Regions from separate parts of the Telluria sp. RT2P19 genome, predicted to be linked through region 2. Evidence: riboswitches for the same ligand, from Rfam matches in the RefSeq annotation. Region 2 holds a riboswitch; the other holds the start of a gene.

Region 1 (7,807 bases), on a different contig from region 2:
CCCCGTCAAGCCCAGCTGCTCCAGCAGGCCGCACAGGGTCTGGCCCGGCGGCACCCTGCACGGCGCCCCGTTCACTTCGATCGGCGTCATTCATACCTCCCGGTACAGTTGGGCGCCGTTCTTCACGAATTCGATGGCCTTTTCCTGCATGCCATGGGCCAATGCCGAATCTCCCTGCACACCCCTGGCGGCGGCGTATTCGCGCACTTCCTGGGTGATCTTCATCGAGCAGAAATGCGGGCCGCACATCGAGCAGAAGTGGGCGACCTTGGCCGAATCCTTGGGCAGGGTCTCGTCGTGGAATTCGCGCGCCTTGTCGGGATCCAGGCCCAGGTTGAACTGGTCTTCCCAGCGGAACTCGAAGCGCGCTTTCGACAGGGCGTTATCGCGCAGCTGGGCGCCCGGATGGCCTTTGGCGAGGTCGGCGGCGTGCGCGGCGATCTTGTAGGTGATGATCCCGTCCTTGACGTCGTTCTTGTCGGGCAGGCCCAGGTGCTCCTTCGGCGTCACGTAGCACAGCATCGCGGTGCCGTACCAGCCGATATTGGCGGCGCCGATACCCGAGGTGATGTGGTCGTAGCCCGGGGCGATGTCGGTGGTGAGCGGTCCCAGCGTATAGAACGGCGCCTCGTGGCACTGTTCCAGCTGCAAGTCCATGTTTTCCTTGATCAGGTGCAGCGGCACGTGGCCGGGGCCCTCGATGATGGTTTGTACATCGTGCTTCCAGGCGATCTGGGTCAGCTCGCCCAGGGTCTTCAGTTCGGCCAGCTGGGCTTCATCGTTGGCGTCGTAGATCGAGCCGGGACGCAGGCCGTCGCCCAGGCTGAACGAGACGTCATACGCCTTCATGATGTCGCAGATGTCTTCGAAATGCGTATACAGGAATGATTCGCGGTGGTGGGCCAGGCACCACTTGGCCATGATCGAGCCGCCGCGCGAGACAATTCCCGTCAAGCGATTCGCCGTCATCGGCACATAGCGCAGCAGCACGCCGGCGTGGATGGTGAAGTAGTCCACGCCCTGCTCGGCCTGTTCGATCAGCGTGTCGCGGAAGATTTCCCACGTCAGGTCCTCGGCCTTGCCGTTGACTTTTTCCAGCGCCTGGTAGATCGGCACCGTACCGATCGGCACCGGGCTGTTACGGAGGATCCACTCGCGCGTCTCGTGGATATGCTTGCCGGTCGAGAGGTCCATCACCGTGTCGGCGCCCCAGCGGATGGCCCAGGTCATCTTTTCCACTTCCTCGCCGATCGACGAGGTCACGGCCGAATTGCCGATATTGGCGTTGACCTTCACCAGGAAATTGCGGCCGATGATCATCGGCTCGAGCTCCGGGTGGTTGATGTTGGCGGGGATGACGGCGCGGCCGCGCGCGACTTCCGAGCGCACGAATTCGGGCGTGATCTCGGCCGGGATGCTGGCGCCGAAGGATTGGCCCGGATGCTGGCGGCCCAGCAGCGCGGCCACGCGCTGGCCCATCGGGCCCGAGGACTCCAGCGAAGCGATGTATTGCTTGCGCTGCATGTTTTCGCGCAGGGCGATGAATTCCATCTCGGGCGTAATGATCCCCTGGCGCGCATAGTGCATCTGGCTCACGTTGGCGCCGCTGCGGGCGCGGCGCGGCGCGCGCTGCAGGTCGAAGCGCAGCGCGGCAAGCTGCGGATCGTTCAGCCGCGCCTGGCCATAGCGCGAGCTTGGACCATCCAGCTGCTCGGTATCGCCCCGTTCGGCGATCCAGCCCTGGCGCATCGGCGCCAGGCCGCTGCGGATGTCGATGGCCGCGGCCGGCTCGGTATACGGGCCGGAGGTGTCATAGACGAACAGGGGCGGATTGGGCTCGCCGCCGAAACTGTCCGGCGTGGGCGACTGGCTGATCGCACGCATCGGCACGCGGATATCGGGCCGGCTGCCTTCGACATAGACCTTGCGGGAGTTGGGTAGGGGATTGACGGCCGCATTGTCCACCGTGGCGGTGGCGGCGTCGAATATCCGGGATGACTTCAGAGGTGCGTTCATGTGGCTCCCTTGCTTGCGGAGCCAGCAAAGGAGGTGCCGGATACGGCAAGGCGAACACGGATGTGTGCGCACCTGCATCGATTCGGCTGCTTCCCTTCGCTGGCATTATCCAGATCAGGTTCGGAGGGTATTTCTCACCCACGTGCCGTTGTACGACGCGCAGGACCCCTAGCGTTTGCTGCCGTGAAAGCCTGGGCTCCCACAGCATCGGCCGATTATAGCCCAATCGTTTTTGGATGGGCAGAAAATCAATGGGGTTTGTTACATCATCGGCGGCTCCTGTTCCAGCGCATGCAACTGCAGCTCGCCGTTCATGAAGCGCACCTCGACGAACGGCGTGCGCGCCGGTTCGATGGCGCGCACCGCGGGCGGCCCGCCATCGACCGACACTTCGAGCTGCACGCTGTCGGCGCCGGTCTTGATGTCGACCGCATCGGCGCGCGCGATCGTCCAGTCGGTGCTGACGCCGGAGCGCCCGTACACCTGGGCGCCGTCGATCCGTACGCTCACGGTATTGTTCTGGAAGCCTTCGCCCAGCCTCACGCGTAATGTCATGACCTTCCCCTCTTCGAGTGTCGATGCGGGCTTGCCGGACAGGCCGCGCCCTGTGCAAGCCTGTCCGGACCATCCCAGCACCAGCATGACTGCAATCCAGGCCTGGCGCATCATTCGTCGTCAGGCCTCCCGAAGACCCGGGTCGTGATCTGGCTCAGCGTGTCTTGCGCGCCACTGTCGTCTCCGCTCTCCTTCTGGATGCAGGCAAGGCTGTAGCGCACTTCGTCTTGCGAGACCGGATCGAGCACGTGCGTTTCGGTAGCGCCCGAGAGCAAGGCGATGCTTTCCTCCTTGTTCGCGGCGCGCACGGTCACCGGCCTGCCCTGGCCCGCGTTGACGGTCTTGAACATCCGTCCGGCATTGATGCCCTTGACCATGCGTGCATAGGTGGCCATCGGATGCGCGCCGAAGCGGTCGATCACCTCGTCGAAAGCGTTGTTGCCGGAACGCAGGGACGGATTGTCCGAACCCTGCAGGTAGAGCAGCACGCCCTGGTCGTCGCCCAGGAAGAGTTCGGCCAGCGTGTCTTCGTCTGCGGTGACCGGATAGCGCACCCGGATCGTCAGGATATCCGACAACACCTGCGAGCCGTCGAGCGCCGCATAGGCCGCGCGCACCCGGTACTGCCCCGGCTGGTCGAAATAGAAGCCGCCCTTGCCGTAGCCGATATAGGCGCTGTCGCGCGCCGCGTCGTTTACCCCGAGCTTGGTCTCGCGCACGCCCACCAGGTGGTCGATCATTGGCTCGTAGGCGACCAGCTGGCCGCCAGGCTTGCTGATGACGATCCTGACCATGCCGAAATCGGGGTGCAGCCAGGTGTGGGCGCGGCGCCCGAGGGTGGTGGTGGCCTTGAGCTCGAGTTCAAGCACGACCGGTTCGCCCAGCGCGAAGCTGCGCTGGTGGGTCGAGATCGCCAGCACCAGCCCCGACTCGTCCGAGATCGGATCGGCCAGCACCTCGCGCCCCAGCGACGAACCGACGATGAAGTTGTTGCCGCCCATGATGACATCGTTGCGGAAGCCATGGCGCAGGTGGACCAGTTCATCGTCATCGAAGCGGAAGTCGAAACCGCTCCAGAAGCCGGCCGGACCGCCTTTCGGGTAGTTCCACGGATAGTTCATCCACGACAGCGACTCGGGCCGGTCCGGCTTGGGCGGCGACGCCAGCGATTTCTGCCAGGAGTGCAGCAGGTTGAAGCAGTGGCCGAGCTCGTGCACATAGGTGTACAGCTGCAGGCGCAGCTGCTCTGCCGTGGCGCCGCCGATCCCCTTGTGGAATACGGCGCAACCCTGGCGTTGCCGGCCCTGCTGGTCGAACATGATGCCGTACAGTCCATCCCCATAGTCGTGTTGCTGGGCGGCCAACTGCCAGACGCACCACTGCTGCACATCGTTCCAGAGTGTGAAATGGGTCTGCATCGAGGCGTGCAGCTCGGCATTGCTCCAGGTGGCGCCCACACCCGCCGCCGAGATGTCGATGACGTTGTTGCCGGCGGTCGGGACCATGCCGATCCCGGCCTCGCCGAAGGCGCTGGCCACGCTCAGACTGCGCGCGCTGCCGCCCGACGGCAGCGAACCGGTGTTATAACTGGCGAACGCCGGGCCGACGAGGTCGGACACCCGGTCGGTTTCGATCCGCACCGTGCGGAAATGCAGCGACGAGAACGGACAGTGATACAAGGCGCCCGGTGAATTGGTGACGGTAAGAAATTGCAGGGTCGCGGCCGCCTGCGGCTGCAGGAGATTGACGCGCGGGATGGTGACCTGCACCACGGGGGCCCCGGCCGCGAAGGTGAAGCGGCCCTTGCCCTTGACGACGACCTTGGCGCTGGAGACCGTGACCACGGGGCTGTCGACCACAAAGGAGCCGAAGTACGAGGTGGTCTTGCCGACGGTCTGGTAGAAGTCGCCGCTCACCCGTTTCATGGGACGGCTGCGGTCGACGTCGACCCGCAACTCGACCTGGAAGGCGCCCAGCACCCCGGCGTAGCAGCCGCTGACCGCCTTCTTGATCGGCAGCGGGATCGGCGGAAGCGGGAATGTGGGGATGGGGATGGGTGGGGCATGCGGCAGATGCGACACCGGCGGCGGCACTTCGGGCAAGGCGCCGGTCGGGGCGGCGGCATAGGGCTCGCCGAGCCCCAGTTCGCCATTGGTCAGCCCGGAAACCTCTTCGTAGCTCATCTGGCTGTCGTTTTCGAGCAGCGCCTCTTCGCCGGCGTTGTCAATCCCGGTTGGATCTTGTGACATGGTTTTTCTCCTCGATGCAATAGGCATTGCGTGCGGCCAGGCGATCCCGGCCACGTCCTGGTGTGGCAAACTGATCCCCCCGTGAAAAAGCGGAGGTGCTGCTTGGACCATCGGGATGCGGCGCGCGATTCGTCCAGTCCGCCGACATTCGGCGCAATCGGGTTCGCATCTAGAGGCAAATCAAAGGAGCTTCAGGACAGGAGCGGGAACGGTGCGAGGACCGGTTTCGAACGATGCCGCCGGGATAGGCTGGCGATGGAAGGTGACCTATAATGGTTCTTTCGCCAAAAAAATCACTTACCACATCATGGAATTAGCCAAGTCTTTCGAGCCAGCCGATATTGAACAGTTCTGGCGCGCCGAGTGGGAAAAGCGCGGTTACTTCACCGCCACCATGGACGAGGGCAAGCCGTCCTTCAGCATCCAGCTGCCGCCGCCGAACGTGACCGGCACGCTGCACATGGGCCACGCGTTCAACCAGACGATCATGGATGGCCTGAGTCGCTACTACCGCATGCGCGGCTACAACACCGCCTGGGTGCCGGGCACCGACCACGCCGGCATCGCGACCCAGATCGTGGTCGAGCGCCAGCTCGACGCCCAGAAGGTCTCGCGCCACGACCTCGGCCGTGACGCGTTCCTGGAAAAAGTCTGGGAGTGGAAAGAAAAATCGGGCAATACCATCACCGGCCAGATGCGCCGCCTGGGCGCCTCGGCCGACTGGCAGCGCGAATACTTCACGATGGACGAGACCCGCTCGAAGTCGGTGGTCGAAGTCTTCGTGCGCCTGTACGAGCAAGGCCTGATCTACCGCGGCAAGCGCCTGGTCAACTGGGACCCGGTGCTGGGCACGGCTGTTTCCGACCTCGAGGTCGATTCGCAGGAAGAAGACGGCTCGATGTGGTACCTCAAGTATCCACTCGCGGACGGCAGCGGCCACCTGACGGTCGCCACCACCCGTCCCGAGACCATGCTGGGCGACGTCGCCGTTGCGGTCGACCCGACCGACGAGCGTTATACGCATCTGCACGGCAAGCTGATCAAGCTGCCGCTGTCGGATCGCGAGATCCCGATCATCGCCGACAGCTACGTCGACAAGGAATTCGGCACCGGCTGCGTCAAGATCACGCCGGCCCACGATTTCAACGACTACGCCGTCGGCCAGCGCGCCGGCCTCGAGCCGATCAACATCTTCACGCTGGACGCGAAGATCAACGAGAACGCGCCGGAGCAATATCGCGGCCTCGACCGCTTCGCCGCACGCAAGCAGATCGTCGCCGACCTGGAAGCACTGGGCCTGATGGAGCAGATCAAGCCGCACAAGCTGATGGTGCCGCGCGGCGACCGCACGAATGTCGTGATCGAGCCGATGCTGACCGACCAGTGGTTCGTCGCCATGACCAAGCCGGCGCCGGAAGGCACTTTCAATCCGGGCAAGTCGATCACCGACGTGGCGCTGGAAAAAGTCGCCAGCGGCGAGATCAAGTTCGTGCCCGAGAACTGGAGCACCACCTACAACCAGTGGCTCGGCAACATCCAGGACTGGTGCATCTCGCGCCAGCTGTGGTGGGGCCACCGGATCCCGGCCTGGTTCGCCGAGGATGGTTCCATCATCGTTGCGCGTGATGAACAGGAAGCCCAGGCCAAGGCCGCGGCGCAAGGCATCGCCGGCGCGCTGCGTCGTGATGACGACGTGCTCGATACCTGGTTCTCGTCGGCGCTGGTGCCCTTCTCGACCATGGGCTGGCCCGAAGAAACCCCCGACATGAAGATGTTCCTGCCGTCGTCGGTGCTGGTTACCGGCTTCGACATCATCTTCTTCTGGGTGGCGCGCATGGTCATGATGACCGCCCACTTCACCGGCAAGGTGCCGTTCGAAACGGTGTACGTGCACGGCCTGGTGCGCGATTCGCAGGGCCAGAAGATGTCGAAGTCGAAGGGCAATACGCTCGACCCGATCGACCTGATCGACGGCATCGACGTCGAGACCCTGGTGGCCAAGCGCACCAGTGGCCTGATGGACCCGCGCGCTCTCGACAAGATCGCCAAGGCCACCCGCAAGGAATTCCCGGACGGGATCGCCGCTTTCGGCACCGACGCCGTGCGCTTCACCATGGCGAGCTATGCCTCGCTGGGCCGCAACATCAACTTCGACCTGGGCCGCGCCGAAGGCTACCGCAACTTCTGCAACAAGCTGTGGAACGCGACCCGCTTCGTCATGATGAACACCGAGGGCAAGGATTGCGGTGCGCCGGCCGCAGAAGATCTGTCGCCGGCCGACCGTTGGATCATCTCGCTGATGAACCGCGTCGAACTCGATGTCGCGAAAGGCTTCGCCGACTACCGCTTCGACAATATCGCCAGCAGCATCTACAAGTTCGTGTGGGACGAGTACTGCGACTGGTACCTCGAGGTGGCCAAGGTCCGCGTCCAGCAAGGCACCGAGGCGCAACAGCGCGCCACCCGCCACACCTTGCTGCGCGTGCTGGAAGTGATCCTGCGCCTGGCGCATCCGATCATCCCGTTCGTGACCGAAGCGCTGTGGCAGAGCATTGCGCCGCTGGCCGGCAAGACGGGCGAAACCATCATGCTGCAGCCGTATCCGCTGGCCGATACGTCGCTGATCGACGAAGAAGCCGAAGCCTGGATGGAGCAGTTCAAGGCGCTGACCGACGCCACCCGCAACCTGCGCGGCGAGATGTCGCTGTCGCCGTCGGTGCGCGTGCCCCTGATCGTCGAACCAGGCAATGAGGCCGACCGTGCCAGGATGGCGGTGTTCGCGCCGTACATCCAGCTGCTGGGCAAACTGGCCGAGGTGCAGATCGTCGACGCGCTGCCGGAATCGCCGGCCGCGGTGTCGATCGTCGGCACCACCAAGTTGATGCTGAAGGTCGAGATCGACGTCGCCGCCGAGCGCGAGCGCCTGTCGAAAGAGATCGCCCGCGTCTCCGGCGAGATCGCCAAGGCCAATGGCAAGCTGTCGAACG
Region 2 (7,807 bases):
GCTGACCGCCAGCGCGCCACGATTGCGGCTGTGGCTTGCCGCGCTCGCGCACGCCGAAGAAGCTCACCACCAGATCGCCCGGGTCGCCGAAGACCTCGACCGAAGCGGCGCCGGTGCGGCGCACCACGTCGTTGCTGCGTAGCGCGCTGGCGTGGGTTGAAGTCCGGATCGGGCGCGTTGAAGCGGCCCCCGGCCGCCATCAGCTTGTCCACCTTGCCGCCATGGACCCGGGGCAGCGCGCCGCCGCCGAGGAAGGCGATGATCGCGACCTGGTCCTTCGCCGCATCCTGCAGCAGCTTGCGCGCCGCCCGCGGCGCGACCTTCTCGGCGACGCCCCGGCTGCGCGTCGGGCCTGGTGCCGCGCATTTCCGAGCCGGCGTCGCAGCTGTTCACCGCGCTGGCCGAGGAAAACACTCCGACCAGTGCATTGCCGGCCCCGGTCGGGCGCGACCTGGTGCTGGTGGCCGAAGTGATCCGCGAGGCGATAACGCTCTTAGAAATCGATCTGCGCCGACAACCTGAACGTGCGCGGCGCCCCCGGCAGCAAATACCCACCCAGCGACTGCGTCACATCGCGCCAGTAGAACTTGTCGAAGGCATTGTCCACCCGCGCGCGGATGATCGTGTTCAGCCCGCCCGCGCGCAGCAGGTAGGACGCGCCGAAGCCGGCCACGTGATACCCCGGCACCTTCACGCGGTTGGCCGGATCGAATACCTTGTTGCCCGAATACTGCCACTGCGCGTCAAGCTTCAGGCCCGCTACGTGCGGCACCGCATACTCGACCCACGCCGTGGTGCGCAGCTCCGGCACATTGGTCACGCGCTTGCCTTCGGTCGCAGCGTCGCCGGTGTCCTTCTGGTCGGTATCGAGCGCCATCAGCGACAGGCTGTAGTTCAGGCTCGGCGTGGCCTTGCCCATCGCCGACAGCTCCACGCCGCGATGGGTCTGCTCACCGGCGCGCACGAAGGTGTTGGCGGCGTTCGTGTATTCGAGGCCCTGGCGGATTTCGAACAGCGCCCCGGACAGCGCCAGCTGCTCGTTCACATTGCGCTTGACGCCGAACTCCAGCTGCTTCGAGCGGCTCGGCGGCAGGGCGGTGTTCTGGTTGGTGGTTTCCATCGGCGCGATGCCGCCATACTGCAGGCCGTGGCTGATCGAGCCGTACACGCGCCAGTCCTGGGCCGGCGCATACACCAGCGCCACGTTCGGCAGCGCGAACGAATCCTTCGTGTGCACCCAGCCGCCCTCGATTTCCTCGAGTGCGTCGAGCTTGAGCTTCACGTAGCGCACGCCGGCGTGCAGCGAGAATTGCGGCGACAATGTCATCACGTCCTGCACGAACAGCGAACGCTCTTCGGTACTGCGGCGCTCCATGACCGGGCCCGTCACGCGCTCGCTCGCTACCGGCGGCACGATGGCGTTGTTGAAGATATTGCTGGAGCCGACGTAGTCGTAGACGTACTCGCCGAAGCTGTCGTGGCGTTCGGCATATGCGCCGCCGACGGTCAGCGCGTGGCCGATCGCGCCGGTGTTGACGCGGCCCTGCAGCATCGCCTGCAGCCCCCACGGCGTCTTGCGCTCGCCCGTGCTCTGGAAGTCGTACACGTCGTAGTCGCCGTTCGAGCAATAACCCGGATAGAAGCCGTCGCCCTCGTTGCTGCAGCCGTAAGGGAAGGCGGTGAAGTCGTCGCGCTTGAACCAGTGCTTGTTGGCGCTGAGGGTCGCGTTCCAGGCATCGCTGATGCGGTACTCGAAGCGCAGCCCCAGATTGCTGCTGTCGGTGTCGACCGGACGGGTCCAGGGCTGGTCGTTGAGCAGGGTCTTGGCCGAGATCCCCGTCGGCAGGACTTCATTGCGGATCAGCTGGTAGCCCGGCGCCGTGACCTGCGCCTTGTGCTGGTGGTCGAGGTCGATCTGGAACAGGGCGTCCGGCGTGATCTGCCAGTCGAAGGCGGCCGAGGCGAACTGGCGCTCGCCGTCGGCGCCGCGCACATACGATTTCAGGTCTTCCGCCGCCGCGTTGATGCGGTAGCCGAAGCGGCGGTCCCCGAAGCGCCCGCCCAGGTCGACCGCCCCATACACAGTGCCGCGCTCGCGCACTTCGACCGTCGCCTGGCGCAGCGGCGCATTGGTCGGGCGCTTGGTGACGAAGTTGATCATCCCGCCTGGCGCGGCGACGCCCGCCTGCAGGCCGGCCAGGCCGCGCAGGACTTCGATGCGTTCCTTGTTCTCGAGCGGGATCTGGGTGTCGCCCGAGATCGCGATCATGTCCTTGCGATAGCTGGTGGCGTTGTCGAGCGCGAAGCCGCGGATCGAGAACTGCTCGGCGTAGCCGATCGCATTGTAGGCGTCGCCGATCGAGGCGTCGTAGCGGGCGGCGTCGGTGGCGCTGCGGATCGACAGGTCTTGCATCTGGCCCTGGCTCATCGAGGTGATCGAGGCCGGGGAGTCGAGCAGCCGCATGTCGGAGAAACCGCCGACGCTGGCGCGGTCGAGGGCGATCCACTTGCTGCCGGTGACGACGACCGATGATACGGGTGGGGGCGCAGCCTGTTGCGCGGATGCCTGCGACGATAGGGAAAACGCCTGCACGATGGCGCAGGCGAGGACGGTGTGCTTCGAAGTGAATGTCATGGTTTGCTCGTGTTCGCGCGCCACACGGCGCGCAGCTTTTATCAAAGCCGGAGCCAACGTGGGGGAAGGGCAAACGAACCGGGGTGCTGCTTTGCGCTTTCCTTCGCTGGCATTATCCAGATCAGGTACGAAGGGTATCTCTCACCCGGAAATGTGTTCCAGGACCCCTAGCGAATGCGCGAGTGTACCACGGCCCAATGTGGCCGTGGTGAATCTGTCAAGACGGCTTGATGCGCGAGGATCAAGCCCTGGCGGTCGATGGCGTTTCGTCCACTACCGGCTGGGCTGCGGCCGGCGTCAGCAGATGGCGCAGCAGCACGCTGCACGCCGCGTCGCCGATCGCGCGCCAGTGCTCGCGGCGCTGGGCCGCGCGCTTGCGGTGCTTGGACGGCATGTCCTGCAGCGGCTTGAGGTAGAACGGCAGCGGGACCAGATAGCTGCGCGCATCCAGTTCGGCGCCGCCCAGGATGCGCCAGAAGCCGTCGTAGGCGTTCTCGAACGCCTTGTCCTGCTCTGCCTCATAGGCCACATGTGCGTTGCCGCGCACCGCGACCACGCGGTCGAAGCCCAGCGCCTGCACCGCGCCCTGGAGGGCGGCGAAGCAGAAGAAGCTCGGCGAATTATTGGGGAACACGCGCTCGAACGCATCGAAGGCGCCGCCGGCGTCGCGCCACAGGCCGGCGTTGCGCGAGATGAAAGGAATGATCGGCGGCTCGACGCCCACCACCGCGCCCTCGACCCAGGTCCAGGACAGGCGGTGCAGGACCGTGCCGTCGACGACCAGCGAGATCGTCAGCTCGCCCTCGGGGTCGATGCGCGGTGCGTGCTCGAGCCGCATGACGAAGCTGCCGCCATCGTCCTCGTGCTGCCACAGCACCAGGCCGCCATGATGCGCGGCCTGGCGCCAGGCCGCGTTGAAGGTGGCTTCCTCGAAGCGGTAATGGGCCAGCACGCAGCGCATGCGTTCGCGTACGCCAAGGCCGCGCGCCAGGTAATCGCGGCCGCTCACATGGCGGAACAGGTCGTCGTCGGGTGCGTTCTCGAGGCGGCGCACGAGCTTGAGGCGGGACAGGGACTGGTGCTCGCGCCAATAGCGCAGCGCGTGCCAGCGTTGGGTCAATCGAGCGAAGATCATCGAGCGCTCCATTCGGCATAAAGGCTTGTCTTGCAAACTACCCGCTGGACGATTGCGGGCCATGGTCAGCGTAATAGCAATAATAATTCCGCTGTGCAATTATGTGCCGAAATGCTAACTCGTGCCCGGACGCAGGGCAAACAGCGCTTGGGAACCAGGGCAGGGGTGGATAGTCATGGTGCGCTCTCTGGACGTATTAACTTATGGTTATTTTTGACATGCATGACAAGACTACCATGTTTGCGGCCGGCCAAGCCCATCATCGTCATTCCGCCGGCGGGCCCGTCCGCGGGCTGGGGTGCCATCGGGCAGTCGCCCGCGCCAGTCGGGCTTGCTCTTGCATCCAGGCCCGTTGTTCCCGCTCCGCTGCTGTATTGCTGAGCAGCGACAACTCTTTCCAAGTGAGTCTTGTCACCGTCGATGTGACTTTCCCTGCAAGAACGCAGGCCAGCGCGGCGCACCCGGACATGCAAGCATCATGGGCGCTGCAATGGGGAGGTCAACGAAGCGCGATGCAGGCAAGCGCGCACAAGTCCAAACCCTCACCATACATTGGCGATGTCAGGTTCACCCGCTTCACCAGGCCACCCGCTTTCGAGCACGCCCGTGCCGTCATCGTACCGGGCAGTGCCATCAATTTCCGGGGCCATGCCCTGCTGCATGGCGGCGGCACTGGCTGGTACTTCCCTGTCGCAGCCTTCAACGAAATTCCGGGATGCATGAATGAAGCGCGATACCGACCATACAGGCAGCAGCCACTGATTCATCCCGTGCAGCACGTACGGGCCGCTACGGCTACCATGGCTCGCTCACGGACACGGGAGATATTCATCATGGTTGAACCGTACAAACTGTTCTATTGGCCAAGCATCCAGGGACGCGGAGAATTCGTCCGCCTGGCGCTCGAAGAGGCGGGCGCCGACTACGTCGACGTGGCGCGCCGCGAAGGGGGCGTCGACCTGTTGATGGCGGCGCTCGAGGTCGAGGAGTACCCGGCGTTCGCGCCGCCGTTCCTGAAATCCGGCGAGTTGGTGATCGGCCAGGTGGCCAATATCCTGCTGTACCTCGGCGAACAGCACGGCCTGGCGCCGCGCACCGACCCGGGCCGCCTGTGGGTGCACCAGCTGCAGCTGACCATCGCCGACCTGGTGACCGAGGCCCATGACACCCATCACCCGATCGCATCAAGCCTGTACTACGAAGACCAGAAGCCCGAGGCGCTGCGCCGTTCGGCCGACTTCATCGAGTCGCGCGTCCCCAAGTTCATGGGCTATTTCGCGCGCCTGCTGTCCAATCCCGAGCCGCGCGTCTACCTCACGGGCGACAAGGTGACCTACGCCGACCTGTCGCTGTTCCAGGTTATCGAGGGCTTGCGCTACGCCTTCCCGAATGCGATGAAGACGATCGAGCAAGAGTATCCCGTGCTCACCGGGCTGCGCGACCGGGTAGCCGCGCGGCCGAATATCGCCGCGTATCTTGCGTCGGAGCGGCGGATTCCGTTCAATGAAGAAGGCATCTTCCGCCGCTATCCGGAACTGGACCAGTAGGCTCAGTCCCAGTGCGGCGCGAAGTCAGGGTTGACCAGGCGGGCGCCATCGTCGAGCGCGTCGATGGCGGCGCTGTCGTCGACGCCTAACACGAGCTTGTGCGCGGCCAGGTTGCCGGCCAGGTTCTCGCGCCTGGTCGATGACGGGATCACGGCGTAGCCCTTGGCCAGCAGCCAGGCCAGCGTCACCTGGGCCGGCGTCGCGCCATGGCGGCGCGCGATCTCGCCGATCAACGGGTCGCGCATCACCTTGCCATAGGCCAGCGGCATGTAGGCGGTGACGTGGATGCCGGCTGCGCGGGCGAAGGCGGCCACGCTGCGGTTTTGCAGGTAGGGATGCAGCTCGACCTGGTTGGTGGCGATGTTCGGCGCCCCGACGGCGCTCACCGCTTCGCGCATCAGCGCCACCGGGAAGTTCGAGATGCCGATCGCGCCGGTCAGGCCGGCCGCGCGCGCGGCCAGCAGGGCCTGCATCGATTCGGCCACCGGTACGGCGCCGCCAGGAGACGGCCAATGGATCAGGGTCAGGTCGACCTGCTCGAGGCGCAGCTTGTGCAGGCTGTCCTTCAGGCTCGCCGCCAGCCTGTCGGCGGCCAGGTGCTCGGTCCAGATCTTGGTGGTCAGGTAGACCTCGCCGCGCGGCACGGCTGACGCGGCCAGCGCCTGGCCGACTTCGGCTTCATTGCCGTAGATCTGGGCGGTGTCGATATGGCGGTAGCCCAGTTCGAGGCCGGTAGCGACCGAATCGATGGCTGCCTGTCCTTGCAGGCGGAAGGTGCCGAGGCCAAGTTGTGGCATGTTCATCATCATGTATCCTGTCGACTTGTCAATGGGTGACGACGGCGCCGCGCACGGCTGCCTTGGCCGGCACGCCTTCGCGCCGATCGAGCCAGCCGGCGAGGGTCGTGAGCAGCAGGGCGGCGACGACGATCAGGGCGCCGATCCACGGCGTGGCCATCAGGCCCAGCCTGGCGACGATCAGGCCGCCGCCCCAGGCGCCAAGCGCGATGCCGACATTGAAGGCGGCGATGTTCAGGCCCGAGGCCACGTCCACCGCCTGCGGTGCATCGCGTTCGGCGCGCTGCACGACGTACACTTGCAGGCCGGGCACGTTGCCGAATGCGACCGCGCCCCAGGCCAGCACGGTGAGCAGCACCAGCGGTTTGCTCGGCGCGGTGAAGGTCAGCACCAGCAGCACCACGGCCAGCAGGGCGAACACGATCTGCAGCGCGCGCACCGGACCCTGGCGGTCGGCCAGCTTGCCGCCCCAGATATTCCCGGCCGCGACCGAGACGCCGTACACCAGCATCACCAGGCTGACGGTCGAGGCGGCGAAGCCCGACACTTCCTGCAGGATCGGCGCCAGGTAGGTGAAGGCGATGAAGGTGCCGCCGTAGCCCAGCGTGGTCATGGCGTAGACCAGCAGCAGGCGTGGTTTCCTGAGCACCGCGAGCTGGGCCGGCAGGCGCGCAGGCTTGCTGCCGGCGATATTCGACGGCACCAGGATGGCGCTGCCGATCAAGGCGATCACGCCCAGCAGCGAGACGGCCAGGAAGGTCGCCTGCCAGCCGAAGTGCTGGCCGATGAAGGTCCCGAGCGGCACGCCGGTGACCAGGGCGACCGTGAGGCCGGTGAACATCAGCGCGATGGCGCTGGCGGCTTTTTCTTTCGGCACCAGGCTGGTGGCGATGGTCGAACCGATTGAGAAGAATACGCCGTGCGCGAGGCCCGTGAGCACGCGCGCGGCCACCAGGGCCGGGTAGTTGGGCGCCATCCAGGCCACCAGGTTGCCGATCGTGAACAGCACCATGAGGCCGAGCAGCAGCTGCTTGCGCGGCACGCGGCCGGTGAGTGCGGTCAGCACCGGCGCGCCGATGGCGACGCCCAGCGCGTACAGGCTGACCAGGAGGCCGGCCGAGGGCACCGACACGTCGAGGCTGGCGGCGATGGTGGGGATCAGGCCGACGATCACGAATTCGGTCGTCCCGATGGCAAAGGCGCTCAATGTGAGCGCCCAGAGTGCGAGTGGCATACGATACTCCTTGGTGTAGCTGATACCGTTGAAGGGCAAGAATGACGCAGGCATGCAGTGTGCCGTGCTTGGCTGCAAGGAAAAATACGCCGCTATACAATGGATCTTTGATCTGGGGTCATCAATGATCGATGTGGACGGCTTGATTGTATTTGTCGCAGTCATAGATTCCGGTTCGTTCTCTGCCGCCGCCGAACGCCTTGGGCAAACGCCGTCCGGCGTCTCGCGCACCATCTCGCGCCTGGAGGACGGCCTGGGCATGACGCTGATGCACCGCACGACGCGGCGCCTGCAACTGACCGAGGAAGGCGCCTGGCTGCTCGAGCGCGCCCGCGCCATCCTGGCCGACCTGGCCAATACCGAGGCCGAGGCGCAGGCGCGCCGCTCGCAGCCATCGGGGCTGGTGCGGGTGAACGCCTCGACGCCCGCCTTCGACCACCTGCTGGCGCCCTTGCTGCC

What was found. A riboswitch is a leader RNA that binds a small molecule or an ion and turns the genes downstream of it on or off. The one in region 2 is predicted to bind thiamine pyrophosphate.
Region 1: linked by a shared signal. The riboswitch ahead of thiC (phosphomethylpyrimidine synthase ThiC) and the one ahead of AC56KW_RS18145 (TonB-dependent receptor) in region 2 are both predicted to bind thiamine pyrophosphate.

The regions. Positions count from the first base shown of each region.
Region 1 is NZ_JCASIL010000004.1:269,947-277,753, forward strand. Features, by position in the region: gene thiS (sulfur carrier protein ThiS) at 1-90, opposite strand, end outside; gene thiC (phosphomethylpyrimidine synthase ThiC) at 91-2,016, opposite strand; TPP riboswitch at 2,091-2,196, opposite strand; gene AC56KW_RS07530 (hypothetical protein) at 2,278-2,685, opposite strand; gene AC56KW_RS07535 (hypothetical protein) at 2,682-4,820, opposite strand; gene AC56KW_RS07540 (valine--tRNA ligase) at 5,128-7,807, shown strand, end outside.
Region 2 is NZ_JCASIL010000015.1:43,204-51,010, forward strand. Features, by position in the region: gene AC56KW_RS18145 (TonB-dependent receptor) at 494-2,635, opposite strand; TPP riboswitch at 2,717-2,814, opposite strand; gene AC56KW_RS18150 (DUF535 family protein) at 2,877-3,770, opposite strand; gene AC56KW_RS18155 (hypothetical protein) at 4,313-4,537, opposite strand; gene AC56KW_RS18160 (glutathione S-transferase) at 4,604-5,317, shown strand; gene dkgB (2,5-didehydrogluconate reductase DkgB) at 5,320-6,120, opposite strand; gene AC56KW_RS18170 (MFS transporter) at 6,143-7,348, opposite strand; gene AC56KW_RS18175 (LysR family transcriptional regulator) at 7,473-7,807, shown strand, end outside.